DNA from 3 places in the Streptomyces sp. NPDC014676 genome. Region 2 is predicted to be linked to each of the others. Evidence: predicted binding sites of a transcription regulator. Region 2 holds the regulator's gene; each other region holds the start of a gene.
What was found. Region 2 encodes HrcA, which represses chaperone genes, less so after heat shock. Its sites were predicted from a motif close to TTNGCACTCNGNNNNNCNGAGTGCNAA; they were not measured.

Region 1 (4,901 bases), on a different contig from region 2:
CTTCTTCTGGAGGAGGAGCCGGGCCGTCGTGTCACCGACGGTCATGACCAGGCCGCTGCCCGGGACGGTGGAGTCGCCGCGGAAGCCGTACGGTGCCCGCAGGCGTACGGCGGGGGCGTGCGGGCCCCACACGTCCACGCGGACCAGGCGCCGGTCCACGGCGACGGCGACCGGTCCGGCGGGGCCGGGCGCGTAACGCCGCGCGATCCACAGCGGTATGCCCTCCGCGTGCGCCCGCGCGGCGAGCGCGGCCACCTGGTCCGCCCCGCCGCACCCGCGGACCGCCCACTCGCCCAGGGCGTGGGCGAAGTCGGCGGTCCGGCGCACCTTCAGGGGCTTGGTCGTGCCGGTCACGCGGGTGACCGGCACGATGCCGGGGCCCTGTGCCAGTGAGGCCAGGGGGCGTTCCGTGCCGCCTCCGCCGAGCCAGCACCCCCGCAGGTACGCCTCGGCCATGGCGCCGAGGTTCAGCTCGGCCGGCGGTGTCGTCCGGCCGCCTCTGCGCAGCCCGGCCTCGGTGAGTTCCACGGTCCGCGCCAACGGGTTGCGGGACCGTTCCCCGTAGAGCACCTGGTTCATCCCGTCCCCCCTCCTGTTCCGACTGCCGTGGGGAAGGACCGCGCGGGCCGTGGCGCGGTTCCGCGATCAGCCGTCCGGCGTGCTCCGTCCGCCGTGCACCGCGCGCCGTCCGCCGTACGGCCGCGAGCACGGCGAAGGCCCGGCACCCCGCGTGCGGGGTGCCGGGCCTTCGCTCAGGTTCTGGTGACCTTACGTCGTCAGTGGGAGTGGCCGTGGCCGTGGCCCGCGGCGGCCGGCTCTTCCTCTTCCTTCTTCTCGACGACCAGGGTCTCGGTCGTGAGCAGCAGGGAGGCGATGGAGGCGGCGTTCTCCAGGGCGGAGCGGGTCACCTTGACCGGGTCGATGACGCCGGCCTTGACCAGGTCGCCGTACTCGCCGGTGGCGGCGTTGTAGCCGCTGCCCTTCTCGAGCTCGGCGACCTTGGAGACGATGACGTAGCCCTCCAGGCCGGCGTTCTCGGCGATCCAGCGCAGCGGCTCGACGGCGGCCTTGCGGACGACCGCGACACCGGTGGCCTCGTCGCCGGTCTTGTCGAGGTTGCCCTCGAGGACCTTGACGGCGTGGACCAGAGCGGAGCCACCACCGGAGACGATGCCCTCCTCGACCGCGGCGCGGGTCGCGGAGATGGCGTCCTCCAGACGGTGCTTCTTCTCCTTCAGCTCCACCTCGGTGGCGGCGCCGACCTTGATGACGCACACGCCGCCGGCGAGCTTCGCGAGGCGCTCCTGGAGCTTCTCGCGGTCCCAGTCGGAGTCGGTGGTCTCGATCTCGGCCTTGATCTGGCCGACGCGACCGGTCACGTCCTCCTTGTTGCCGCCGCCGTCGACGATCGTGGTGTCGTCCTTGGTGACGGTGACGCGGCGGGCGGAGCCCAGCACGTCCAGGCCGACCTGGTCGAGCTTGAGGCCGACCTCCTCGGAGACGACCGTGGCGCCGGTGAGGACGGCCATGTCCTGCAGCATCGCCTTGCGGCGGTCACCGAAGCCGGGGGCCTTGACGGCGACCGCGTTGAAGGTGCCGCGGATCTTGTTGACGACCAGGGTCGACAGGGCCTCGCCCTCGACGTCCTCGGCGATGATCAGCAGCGGCTTGGAGGCGTTGGCCTGGATGACCTTCTCCAGCAGCGGCAGCAGCTCCGCGATGGAGGAGATCTTGCCCTGGGTGATCAGGATGTACGGGTCGTCGAGGACGGCCTCCATACGCTCCTGGTCCGTGACGAAGTACGGCGACAGGTAGCCCTTGTCGAAGGCCATGCCCTCGGTGAAGTCCAGCTCCAGGCCGAAGGTGTTGGACTCCTCGACGGTGATGACACCGTCCTTGCCGACCTTGTCCATCGCCTCGGCGATGAGCTCGCCGACCTGCTGGTCCTGGGCGGACAGCGCGGCGACGGCGGCGATGTCGGACTTCTCGTCGATCGGGCGGGCCGAGGCGAGCAGGTCCTCGGAGACCGCGGCGACGGCCGCGTCGATGCCCTTCTTCAGCAGCGCCGGGGAGGCACCGGCGGCGACGTTCTTCAGGCCCTCGCGGACCAGCGCCTGGGCCAGCACGGTGGCGGTGGTCGTACCGTCACCCGCGATGTCGTTGGTCTTGGTCGCCACCTCCTTCACCAGCTGCGCGCCGAGGTTCTCGTACGGGTCCTCGATCTCGACCTCGCGGGCGATCGTGACACCGTCGTTGGTGATGGTGGGGGCGCCGAACTTCTTGTCGATGACGACGTTGCGGCCCTTCGGACCGATCGTCACCTTCACCGTGTCGGCAAGCTTGTTGACGCCGCGCTCGAGGGCGCGACGGGCGTCCTCGTCGAACTTCAGGATCTTCGCCATGGCAGCGGGAGCCCTCTCGGAATTCTGGGTGAAATCACTGCGCCCCGGGCGCCCGGTCCTTGTCGGATGCTGGGGCCAGGGGCGCAGTGGTTCGAGCAAAAGTGCTTGCTACGAGGTCGGGTCGTCCGGGGTGACCCCCGGATCTCCCTTACTTCTCGACGATCGCGAGGACGTCGCGGGCCGAGAGGACGAGGTACTCCTCGCCGTTGTACTTGACCTCGGTGCCGCCGTACTTGCTGTACAGAACGACGTCGCCGACCTTCACGTCGAGTTCGACGCGCTTGCCGTCCTCGATGCGGCCCGGACCGATGGCCAGGACGACGCCCTCCTGGGGCTTCTCCTTGGCGGTGTCCGGAATGACCAGGCCCGAAGCCGTGGTCTGCTCGGCGTCGAGCGGCTGGACCACGATGCGGTCCTCGAGCGGCTTGATGGCAACCTTGGAGCTGGCGGTCGTCACGATCCGACCTCCCCCTTCGGAGATCTCACGGGGTTAACTGTCTGAGGTGGCGACCAGGTGGATCCGTCGTCGCGGGTGCCGGACCTGCCCGTCGCGTGTTTGGCACTCTCCAGGGGGGAGTGCCAGACCTGAGACTATGACTGCGATTAGCACTCGGTCAAGCGGAGTGCCAATTGCCGGCGGCGCGTCGTGGGGTGGGGGCGTTGTTCACACCGGGGTGTGGAGCTTGCCCGTGTTGTGGTGACCGTCCACTGGGGGCTGCGCCCCCAGGTCCCCCTTCGGCCCTGAACGGGCCTCGTCCTCAAACTCCCCCAGAGGGGGCACCCCCAGACGGGCTGAGGGGTGAGCGGTGCTCGCCAGGAACCGCCGACGGGCCGATGCGGCCGACGTAGTCCTCCAGCCTGTCCACTTTCAGACCCCGTTCCTCCAGCTCCCCCAGCAGCCGTGTCGTCCGTTCCGTCAGTGACAGCGGCGGGGCCTCGCCCGACGGTACGGCGATGATGTCGCCGGGGGCCGGGTGGTGGGGGCCGTCGGTGTACGTCAGGTGGCCGTCGGGTTCCAGGGTGGCCCGCCACAGGACCACCGTCTCGATGCCGCAGTCGGCGGCGGCCCGCAGGGTGGTGGTGTCGTACGTGCCGTAGGGCGGGCGGAAGAGGCGGGGGCGGACGCCGAAGCGGGACGTGAGCTTGCGTTGCTGGCCGCAGATCTCGGCGCGCTGGCCGGCGTACGGCAGGCCGCGCAGGGCGGGATGGTCGAGGGTGTGGTTCTGCAGGCTCGCGCCGACCGAGCGCAGGCGGGCGAAGTGCGCGTATCCGGGGCCGGCCACCGTGTCCGTGAGGAACAGGCTGACGGGGAGCCGGCGCTCGCGCACCAGGTCGATGAAGCGGGGGTCGCGTTCGGCGCCGTCGTCGTAGGTGAGGAAGACGACCCTGTCGCGGGTGGGGACGCGGTCGACGACGGGCGGGAGGGCACCGGCCTCCGGCGCCGGGCCGGCTCCGGGGGACCGGCGGCCCGCACCGTCGCCCGCCCCCTCCCCCGTACCGCATCCGGCGATCGCGGCCAGCAACAGGGCGACGGCGGCCAGGAGACGGACCCTCACAGGTAGTCCTCCAGGCGGGCCACCGCGTACCCCTCCGCCGTGACCTTGTCCAGGAAGCGGCGGATCATGTCCGGCATCGTGCCCTTCCAGTCCTCGCGGCCCCGGAAGTGGGTGAGGACGATGTCGCCGGGGTGCAGGTCGCGGTCCCACTCGCGGTACTCCCAGTGGTCGACGAAGACCTCCTCGTTCCAGAGGGGGACGTGGGTGATCCCGCAGGACTTCGCGGCGCGCAGGGTGGCCTTGTCGTAGTTGCCGTAGGGCGGGCGGAAGAGGACGGGGCGCTCGCCGTAGCGCTCCTCGATGACCTCCTGCATGCCGCAGATCTCGCGCTTCTGGCGGGCGTAGGACAGGGCCGGCAGGTAGGGGTGGCGGAGGGTGTGGTTGTGCAGGGCGACGCCCCGGTCCCGCATCTCCTTGAAGTAGCCGTAGTCCTCCTTGACGAGGTAGTCGCTGAGGAAGGCGCTGTACGGGATCTTCAGCTCGCTCATCATCCGCAGGAACGCGGGGTCCTTCTCGGCGCCGTCGTCGATGGTGAGGAAGAGGATCCTCTCGTCGGTGGGGACGGTGGTGAAGACCGGGGGGAGTTCCAGGCGGCGGTGGCCGTCGACCTCGAAGCCGTCGCGGGTGGTGATCCTGGGCTTCTTCGCCGGGGGCGACGGGGCGGTCAGGGGCACCTTCTTCAGTCCCCAGCGCTTCGCGGCGGCGACCCGCGCGGTGTGCGCCGCGCGCAGCCGGGTGGCGTAGGCGTCGAGCGCGCGGGCCGGGGGCGCCTTCAGGGGCTGCTGGCCGCCCGCCGGTTCGACCCGGGCGCCACCGTCGCCGCCCGGTCCGCAGCCGGAGGCGAGGGAGGCGAGAGCGAGTACCGCGAGGCCGATCCGTACACCACCGAACGGCCACCTTTTATCGTTTTGTCCTACTGCTCGCATGGTGCCGGATCCTCGCA
Region 2 (4,901 bases):
AGGAGCTGGGGCTCCAGGTCCCTGTACGACCGCACCGAGCCGAGGATCCGCTGCCACGCCTCCCCGGTGTTCGCCACGCGCCAGCCCAGCGCCCGGCACACCCCCGTCTTCCAGTCCTGACCGCGCGGCACCCGGGGCCACGCCTCGATGCCCACCGACGCCGGCTTCACCGCCTCCCAGACGTCGATGTACGGGTGACCCACCACCAGCGCGTGCTCACTCGTCACCGCCTCCGCGATCCGCCACTCCTTCGAGCCCGGCACCAGGTGGTCCACCAGGACGCCCAGCCGCGCGTCCGGGCCGGGGGAGAAGTCCTCGACGATCGACGGCAGGTCGTCGACACCCTCCAGGTACTCGACGACCACCCCCTCGATGCGCAGGTCGTCGCCCCACACCTTCTCCACCAGCTCCGCGTCGTGCCGCCCCTCGACGTAGATGCGCCCCGCGCGGGCCACCCGCGCCCGCGCGCCGGGGACGGCCACCGAGCCGGACGCCGTACGGGCGGGCCGCCGAGGACCGGCGGCCGGCCGCACCAACGTCACCACGCGCCCCTCCAGCAGGAAGCCCCGCGGCTCCAGCGGGAACACCCGGTGCTTGCCGAAGCGGTCCTCCAGCGTCACCGTGCCCGCCTCGCAGCGGATCACCGCGCCGCAGAAGCCGGTGCCGGGTTCCTCCACCACCAGGCCCGGCTCGGCCGCGACCTCGGGGACCGGCTGCGGTTTCTTCCACGGAGGGGTCAGATCGGCGGAGTACTGGCGCATTCTGACGACGATACGAGGAACGCGCCCGCCGTGATCAGTCCGACACGCCGAAACGGGCCGCCAGGGCGTCACGCTGACGGCGTACGAACGCCGCGTCCACCACCGCTCCGTGACCGGGGACGTACCGCGCGTCCTCGCCGCCCAGCTCCAGGAGCCGGTCCAGCGCGGCCGGCCAGTGCGACGGTACGGCGTCGGGGCCGGCCTGCGGTTCGCCCGACTCCTCGACCAGGTCGCCGCAGAACACCACCTCCGGATCACCGGGGACGAGGACCGCGAGATCGTGGGCGGTGTGCCCGGGACCCACGTTCGCCAGCAGGACCTGCCGGCCACCGACCGGGCCGAGGTCGAGCGTCCACTCGCCGGACACCGCGTGCCGCGGCGGGACCAGCGCGTCCACGGCCTCCTCCGCCACCCGCGCGTCCAGCCCCCACCGCACCGCGTCCGCGCGCAGCTCGGCACGCCCGCGCGCCGTCAGTACCGTCTCCATGCCCACCGCGCCGAACACCTCCGCGCCCGCGAACGCCGCCGCCCCGAGGACGTGGTCGAAGTGGGGGTGGGTGAGCGCGAGATGCGTCACACGGCGACCGGTGAGCGCCTGCGCCTGTGCCCGCAACCACGCGCCCTCGCCCAGCCCGGAACCCGCGTCGACGAGCAGCACGCCCTCCGCGCCCACGACGAGCCCCGCCGTGCAGTCCCACCCCGGCAGCCGGTACCGTCCCACCCCGGGCGCCACTTGCTCCCATCCCGACTCTTCCCAAGTCACGGTCATGACGGGACGCTATCGGGGACGACGCCGCCCGGCGCGACGGCGCGGGGACCGGCCTTGCCCGGTGCGTACCCCCCGGCCGTACACTGGGCGGGGAGGTCTGGCACTCGCGTGCGAAGAGTGCCAGGCGGACAGGGAAGGTACCGCGCTGAAGGCTTCTGGAGGTGTGCGCGATGCTCAGTGAACGCAGGCTCCAGGTGCTGCGCGCCATCGTCCAGGACTACGTGGGCACCGAGGAGCCCGTCGGCTCCAAGGCCCTCACCGAGCGGCACAACCTCGGCGTCTCCCCGGCCACCGTGCGCAACGACATGGCGGCCCTGGAGGACGAGGGCTTCATCGCCCAGCCGCACACCAGCGCCGGGCGCATCCCCACCGACAAGGGCTACCGGCTGTTCGTCGACAAACTGGCCGGCGTCAAGCCCATGAGCCCGCCCGAGCGGCGGGCCATCCAGAACTTCCTCGAGGGCGCCGTCGACCTCGACGACGTGGTGGCCAGGACCGTACGGCTGCTCGCGCAGCTCACCCGGCAGGTCGCCGTCGTGCAGTACCCGTCGCTGACCCGCTCCACGGTGCGGCACGTGGAACTGCTGTCCCTCGCCCCCGCGCGGCTGATGCTGGTGCTGATCACGGACACCGGGCGGGTCGAGCAGCGGATGGTCGACTGCCCGGCGCCGTTCGGCGAGTCGTCGCTGGCGGATCTGCGGGCGCGGCTCAACAGCCGGGTCGCCGGCCGCCGGTTCAGCGATGTGCCGAGCCTGGTCGAGGACCTCCCCGAGGCCTTCGAGGCGGACGACCGCGGTACGGTCTCGACGGTGCTCTCCACTCTCCTGGAGACGCTCGTCGAGGAGAACGAGGAGCGGCTGATGATCGGCGGCACCGCCAATCTCACCCGCTTCGGACATGACTTCCCTCTCGTGATCCGGCCCGTCCTGGAGGCGCTGGAGGAGCAGGTCGTGCTCCTCAAGCTGCTCGGTGAGGCGAAGGATCCGGGCGTGACCGTCCGTATCGGTCATGAGAACGCCCATGAGGGACTCAACTCCACGTCCGTCGTGTCGGTGGGCTACGGTTCGGGCGGCGAGGCTCTTGCCAAGCTCGGCGTGGTCGGACCGACCCGCATGGACTACCCGGGAACGATGGGAGCGGTACGCGCAGTGGCACGGTACGTCGGACAGATCCTGGCGGAGTCGTAGTGGCCACGGACTACTACGCCGTACTCGGCGTACGCCGCGACGCGTCGCAGGAGGAGATCAAGAAGGCCTTCCGGCGGCTCGCCCGCGAGCTGCATCCGGACGTCAATCCTGATCCCAAGACGCAGGAGCGGTTCAAGGAGATCAACGCCGCCTACGAGGTGCTGTCGGACCCGCAGAAGAAGCAGGTCTACGACCTCGGCGGCGACCCCCTCTCGCAGACCGGCGGCGCCGGCGCGGGCGGTTTCGGGGCCGGTGGCTTCGGCAACTTCTCCGACATCATGGACGCGTTCTTCGGCACGGCGTCGCAGCGCGGGCCGCGCTCGCGCACCCGCCGGGGCCAGGACGCGATGATCCGCATCGACGTCGAGCTCGACGAGGCCGCGTTCGGCACGACCAAGGACATCCAGGTCGACACGGCCGTCGTCTGCACGACGTGCAGCGGCGAGGGCGCGGCTCCGGGCACCACCGCGCAGACCTGTGACATGTGCCGCGGCCGCGGTGAGGTCTCGCAGGTCACGCGGTCCTTCCTGGGCCAGGTCATGACGTCCCGTCCCTGCCCGCAGTGCCAGGGCTTCGGCACGGTCGTCCCGACCCCGTGCCCGGAGTGCGCGGGCGACGGCCGCATCCGTTCCCGGCGAACCCTCACGGTCAAGATCCCGGCCGGTGTCGACAACGGCACCCGGATCCAGCTGGCCGGCGAGGGCGAGGTCGGGCCCGGCGGCGGTCCCGCCGGTGACCTGTACGTGGAGATCCACGAGCTGCCGCACGCGCAGTTCCAGCGGCGCGGCGACGACCTGCACTGCACGGTCACCATCCCGATGACCGCGGCGGCCCTCGGCACCAAGGTGCCGCTGGAGACGCTGGACGGTATGGAGGAGGTCGACATCCGGCCCGGCACCCAGTCCGGCCAGTCGATCCCGCTCCACGGCCGGGGCGTCACCCACCTGCGCGGCGGCGGCCGGGGCGACCTGATCATCCACGTCGAGGTCCAGACCCCGACCAAGCTCGACCCGGAACAGGAACGCCTGCTCCGCGAACTGGCCAAGCTCCGGGGCGAGGAACGGCCCACGGGGCAGTTCCAGCCGGGGCAGCAGGGGTTGTTCTCGCGGTTGAAGGATGCTTTCAACGGGCGTTGACCGGTTGGTGCCGGGTGTGCGGGGGGTGGTTTGCTGCCGGGGGTCCGGGGGTTGTCCCCCGGGCAGGCACAGTCAGTCGGGGCAGCAAGGGTTGTTCTCGCGGTTGAAGGATGCCTTCAACGGGCGTTGAGGCACGTGTTCGACGGGCGCTGACGCTGTCTCCGCCGTCCTGTCGAAAAGTGGCTTATGCCAAGGGGAAGGGCAGATTCGGTGTGGGGCGGGGGACGTGACAACATGCCGTCATGTCCTCCGTACTGACCGATATCTGCCCGCACCCGATCGTGCAGGCACCCATGGCGGGCGGTGTCTCCGTGCCGCAGCTCGCCGCGGCCGTGTCCGAGGCGGGCGGGCTCGGTTTCCTGGCCGCCGGGTACAAGACCGCGGACGGGATGTACCAGGAGATCAAGCAGCTACGGGGACTGACCTCCCGGCCCTTCGGCGTCAACCTCTTCCTCCCGCAGCCGGAGACGGCCGACCCGGCCGCCGTCGGCGTCTACGCCCACCAGCTGGCCGGCGAGGCCGCCTGGTACGAGACCCGGCTCGGTGATCCCGACAGCGGCCGGGACGACGGCTACGACGCCAAACTCGCCGTGCTGCTGGACAACCCGGTGCCGGTGGTGTCGTTCCACTTCGGCGTGCCGGCCCGCGAGGTCCTGGACTCCCTGCGCCGCGTGGGTACGTTCACGCTGGTCACCGCCACGACCGCGGAGGAGGCCCAGGCCGTGGAACGGGCCGGCGCGGACGCGGTGATCGCGCAGGGCGTAGAGGCCGGCGGCCATCAGGGCACCCACCGGGACGTCCCGGAGACGGACGGCTCCGGCGTCGGACTGCTCTCCCTCGTCGCCCAGGTCCGGGAGTCGGTCGGCATCCCGGTCGTCGCCGCCGGAGGCATCATGCGCGGCGGCCAGATCGCCGCCGTCCTCGCGGCCGGCGCCGCCGCGGCCCAGCTCGGCACGGCCTTCGTCGCCGCCCACGAGTCCGGCGCGCACGCCCTGCACAAGCGGGCCCTCACCGACCCCCTGTACGCGCGCACCGAGCTGACCCGCGC
Region 3 (4,901 bases), on a different contig from region 2:
TTGCAAGCACCACCGATTCCGCCGCCGCGAACTCCGTCGACCTGGGCCCCGCCGCCGCGCTCTCCTGCCGCGAATGCGGACACCGGGTCCCCCTCGGGCCCGTCTTCGCCTGCGAGGAGTGTTTCGGCCCGCTGGAGATCGCGTACGACTTCTCGGCCCACGACACCGAGGAGCTCCGCAAGCGGATCGAGGCGGGACCCGCGAACATCTGGCGCTACGCGCCGCTGCTGCCCGTCCCGGCGGACGTGGCGACCAAGCCGAACATCAACCCCGGCTGGACCAAGCTCGTCCAGGCCGACAACCTCGCGCGTGAGCTGGGCGTCGACGCCGGCAAGCTGTTCGTCAAGGACGACTCCGGCAACCCGACGCACTCCTTCAAGGACCGCGTCGTCGCCCAGGCCATCGAGGCCGCCCGCGCCTTCGGCTTCACCACCCTCTCCTGCTCCTCCACCGGCAACCTCGCCGGCGCCGTCGGCGCCGCAGCGGCCCGCGCCGGCTTCCGGTCCTGCGTGTTCATCCCGCACGACCTGGAGCAGGGCAAGGTCGTCATGGCCGCCGTCTACGGCGGTGAACTCGTCGGCATCGAGGGCAACTACGACGACGTGAACCGCTTCTGCTCCGAGCTGATCGGCGACCCGGCCGGCGAGGGCTGGGGCTTCGTCAACGTCAACCTGCGGCCATACTACGCGGAGGGGTCCAAGACCCTCGCGTACGAGATCTGCGAGCAGCTCGGCTGGCGGCTCCCGGACCAGATCGTCGTCCCGATCGCGTCCGGCTCGCAGCTCACGAAGATCGACAAGGGGCTGCAGGAGCTGATCAAGCTGGGGCTGGTCGAGGACAGGCCGTACAAGATCTTCGGCGCGCAGGCCGAGGGGTGCTCGCCGGTGTCCACCGCCTACAAGGCGGGGCACGACGTCGTCCGTCCGCAGAAGCCGGACACGATCGCCAAGTCGCTGGCGATCGGGAACCCGGCGGACGGGCCGTACGTGCTGGACATCGCCCGCCGGACGGGCGGGGCGGTGGAGGACGTGAACGACGGGCAGATCGTCGATGCGATCAAGTTGCTGGCGCGCACCGAGGGGATCTTCGCGGAGACCGCGGGGGGTGTCACGGTCGGCGTGACGAAGAAGCTGCTTGAGAGCGGGGTGCTCGACCCGTCTCTGACCACGGTCGTGCTCAACACCGGGGATGGTCTGAAGACGTTGGACGCGGTGGCCGGCACGGGGATGACTGCGACGATCCGTCCGAGCCTTGAGTCGTTCCGTGAGGCCGGACTCGCCTAGGGGCCCTTCTCACCGTTCTCGTCCGCGGGCCGATGGGGGCTGGTCGCGCCCACGCGGCGGTAGCCGCATATCAATACAGCCCCGCGCCCCTGGGTACGTCACCTGACCGGAGGTTTCAAAGTGAGCGTTACTGTTCGAATCCCTACCATCCTGCGTACTTACACCGGTGGGCAGGCCGAGGTCGCCGCCGAGGGGGCCACCCTCGGCGAGGTCATCTCGGACCTGGAGAAGAACCACACCGGGATCGCCGCCCGGGTGCTGGACGACCAGGGCAAGCTGCGGCGGTTCGTGAACGTCTACGTCAACGACGACGACGTGCGGTTCGAGCAGGGGCTCGAGACGGCCACCCCGGACGGGGCCGGCGTGTCGATCATTCCGGCGGTGGCCGGCGGCTGATCATTACCTTCGGTAATGACGATGACCGAACGTTGAGGATGCGGCCCCCTCCGTGAGAGAAGCGGAGGGGGCAATTCCATGGGATTGAGCGCGGTAGAGTTGGGGAAAGCGCTCCTGATCTCTTGATCGGAAACACTGAATTCCTGCCGCGGGCCCGACTGGATGTAGCCAAAGTGCGGGCACTCTCCGCGGCATTTGCGGCCTTTGCGTGGCCCGACTTGCCCTGGATTAAGGCGAATTCTCGCCACATTCCGGACCGGCGTCGTCCAGATTTCTCGTCCGATTGACCTGTTGCAGACGGCAGTTGGACAGATACATTCAGCCGCGGTCGACGCGTTCCGGCGCACGCCCCCAACCGTTGGGGGGTGAGGTCTGACCCGGATCCGCGAAGTGCGGATCTGTGCAAGGGCCAGTAATAGGGGAGTTAGGCATGGCTCAGGGCACCGTCAAGTGGTTCAACGCGGAGAAGGGGTACGGCTTCATCGCGGTCGACGGTGGTGCGGATGTTTTCGTCCACTACAGCGCGATTCAGATGGACGGCTACCGCACCCTCGAAGAAGGCCAGCGGGTCGAGTTCGAGATCTCGCAGGGTCAGAAGGGCCCACAGGCCGACATGGTTCGTCTCAGCGCCTGAACGCGCTACCAGCCGCAAGCATCTTCTGCCGGCGAAGGGCCCGCACCCCTCAGGGGTGCGGGCCCTTCGCCGTGCCCGCGGGCGGCCGAGCGGTGCCCGTGGGTGGTTGAACCGTGTCCGCGGGCGGCCGAGGGGCGTCCGCGGGTGGCCGGGCGCCCCCGTGTACTCCCCATGGGCGCTTGCACTCGCATGGGTCGAGTGCTAATCATTGGCGTTAGCACTCTGAAGGTGAGAGTGACAACGAAGGACCGGGTCGGTGAGGCCCGCGGGCCGTGTGGGGCAAGGAACCACGGGGTCGGCGAGCCGTCCGTCGCGGGCGCGGGCGCGGTCCGAAGGAATCACCCCCAGTCCTGGAGGGACCACTTCACATGGCCAAGATCATCGCGTTCGACGAGGAGGCGCGGCGCGGCCTCGAGCGCGGCATGAACCAGCTCGCGGACGCCGTCAAGGTGACGCTCGGCCCCAAGGGCCGCAACGTCGTCCTCGAGAAGAAGTGGGGCGCCCCCACGATCACCAACGATGGTGTGTCCATCGCCAAGGAGATCGAGCTCGAGGACCCGTACGAGAAGATCGGCGCCGAGCTGGTCAAGGAAGTCGCCAAGAAGACGGACGACGTCGCCGGTGACGGTACGACCACCGCGACCGTCCTCGCCCAGGCCCTGGTGCGCGAGGGTCTGCGCAACGTGGCCGCCGGCGCCAACCCGATGGCCCTGAAGCGCGGTATCGAGAAGGCCGTCGAGGCCGTCTCCGGTGCCCTGCTGGAGCAGGCGAAGGACGTCGAGACCAAGGAGCAGATCGCCTCCACGGCCTCCATCTCCGCCGCCGACACCCAGATCGGCGAGCTGATCGCCGAGGCCATGGACAAGGTCGGCAAGGAAGGCGTCATCACCGTCGAGGAGTCCCAGACCTTCGGTCTGGAGCTGGAGCTCACCGAGGGTATGCGCTTCGACAAGGGCTACATCTCGGCGTACTTCGCCACCGACATGGAGCGTATGGAGGCCGTCCTCGACGACCCGTACATCCTGATCGCGAACTCCAAGATCTCCAACGTCAAGGACCTGCTCCCGCTCCTGGAGAAGGTCATGCAGTCGGGCAAGCCGCTGCTGATCATCGCCGAGGACGTCGAGGGCGAGGCCCTGTCGACCCTGGTCGTCAACAAGATCCGCGGCACCTTCAAGTCCGTCGCCGTCAAGGCCCCGGGCTTCGGCGACCGCCGCAAGGCCATGCTCGGCGACATCGCCATCCTCACGGGCGGCGAGGTCATCTCCGAGGAGGTCGGCCTCAAGCTGGAGAACGCCACCCTCGACCTGCTGGGCAAGGCCCGCAAGGTGGTCATCACCAAGGACGAGACCACCATCGTCGACGGTTCGGGCTCGGCCGACCAGGTCCAGGGCCGCGTGAACCAGATCCGCGCCGAGATCGAGAACAGCGACTCGGACTACGACCGCGAGAAGCTGCAGGAGCGCCTGGCGAAGCTCGCCGGCGGTGTCGCGGTCATCAAGGCCGGTGCCGCCACCGAGGTGGAGCTCAAGGAGCGCAAGCACCGCATCGAGGACGCCGTGCGCAACGCCAAGGCGGCCGTCGAGGAGGGCATCGTCGCCGGTGGTGGCGTGGCCCTGCTCCAGGCCTCCACGGTCTTCGAGAAGCTGGACCTCGAGGGTGACGAGGCGACCGGCGCCAACGCCGTGAAGCTCGCCCTGGAGGCCCCGCTCAAGCAGATCGCCGTCAACGGTGGTCTCGAGGGTGGCGTCATCGTCGAGAAGGTGCGCAACCTGCCCGTCGGCCACGGCCTGAACGCCGCGACCGGCGAGTACGTCGACATGATCGCCGAGGGCATCATCGACCCGGCGAAGGTGACCCGTTCCGCGCTGCAGAACGCCGCCTCCATCGCCGCGCTGTTCCTCACCACCGAGGCCGTCATCGCCGACAAGCCGGAGAAGGCCGCGGCCCCGGCCGGCGGCGGCATGCCGGGCGGTGACATGGACTTCTGATCCCTTCGAGGATCGGATCCGTCCGTCGTACGCCCGAGGGCGGCACCCCCTGTTCCGACAGGGGGTGCCGCCCTCGGGCGTTTCAGGCGCACCACGGCACGCGGCAGACGTGCGGTGCCGTGCCCTGCGGGCACAGACCCCGCAGCACCGCCTTGCGGACCGCCCGCCAGGTCCGCAGCGAGCACACCAGGCGGACGCGCAGCTCGACCGGTTCCCGTGCGCCGCCGCTTCGGCCCGGGTGCTCCCAGGCCCACTGTTCCGCCAGGTGGTCGTAGAGGTCGGCGGTCGTCATCCCGCTGCCGGGGAGCGTGCGGACGACGTCCCGGCCGACGATCCGGGCGCTCCGGGGCGCCATGGCCCGGTCGACGACCGAGCCGGCCCACGCCAGCCCTTCGTCGTCCGCGTAGAGGCCGAAACGCAGAAGGCGTGTTCTCACCGGGCGACCGTACCCCGGTGCGCGGGAAGGCGTCCCGTGACCGGAGTCACGCCCGGGGCCCGAAGGGGAATGCCCCTCCTCGCTTCCCGGTTGGCACTGTACGTGCATTTAATGCACGTACACATACCGACCGGTATTCGAAGCGAAGGAGCCCCCACGTG

Region 1: the regulator HrcA is predicted to act here: its motif matches at 3,006-3,032, upstream of groES (co-chaperone GroES).
Region 3: the regulator HrcA is predicted to act here: its motif matches at 2,492-2,518, upstream of groL (chaperonin GroEL).

The regions. Positions count from the first base shown of each region.
Region 1 is NZ_JBIBZI010000002.1:695,521-700,421, forward strand. It holds gene ACF1DX_RS07550 (hypothetical protein) at 1-579, opposite strand, end outside; gene groL (chaperonin GroEL) at 777-2,402, opposite strand; gene groES (co-chaperone GroES) at 2,551-2,859, opposite strand; gene ACF1DX_RS07565 (polysaccharide deacetylase family protein) at 3,161-3,958, opposite strand; gene ACF1DX_RS07570 (polysaccharide deacetylase family protein) at 3,955-4,884, opposite strand.
Region 2 is NZ_JBIBZI010000001.1:520,999-525,899, forward strand. It holds gene ACF1DX_RS02345 (DUF3097 domain-containing protein) at 1-761, opposite strand, end outside; gene ACF1DX_RS02350 (MBL fold metallo-hydrolase) at 796-1,530, opposite strand; gene hrcA (heat-inducible transcriptional repressor HrcA) at 1,701-2,717, shown strand; gene dnaJ (molecular chaperone DnaJ) at 2,717-3,853, shown strand; gene ACF1DX_RS02365 (nitronate monooxygenase) at 4,096-4,901, shown strand, end outside.
Region 3 is NZ_JBIBZI010000006.1:381,330-386,230, reverse strand. It holds gene thrC (threonine synthase) at 1-1,283, shown strand, start outside; gene ACF1DX_RS19860 (ubiquitin-like small modifier protein 1) at 1,404-1,679, shown strand; gene ACF1DX_RS19855 (cold-shock protein) at 2,110-2,313, shown strand; gene groL (chaperonin GroEL) at 2,682-4,304, shown strand; gene ACF1DX_RS19845 (hypothetical protein) at 4,387-4,740, opposite strand; gene ACF1DX_RS19840 (NADH:flavin oxidoreductase) at 4,899-4,901, shown strand, end outside.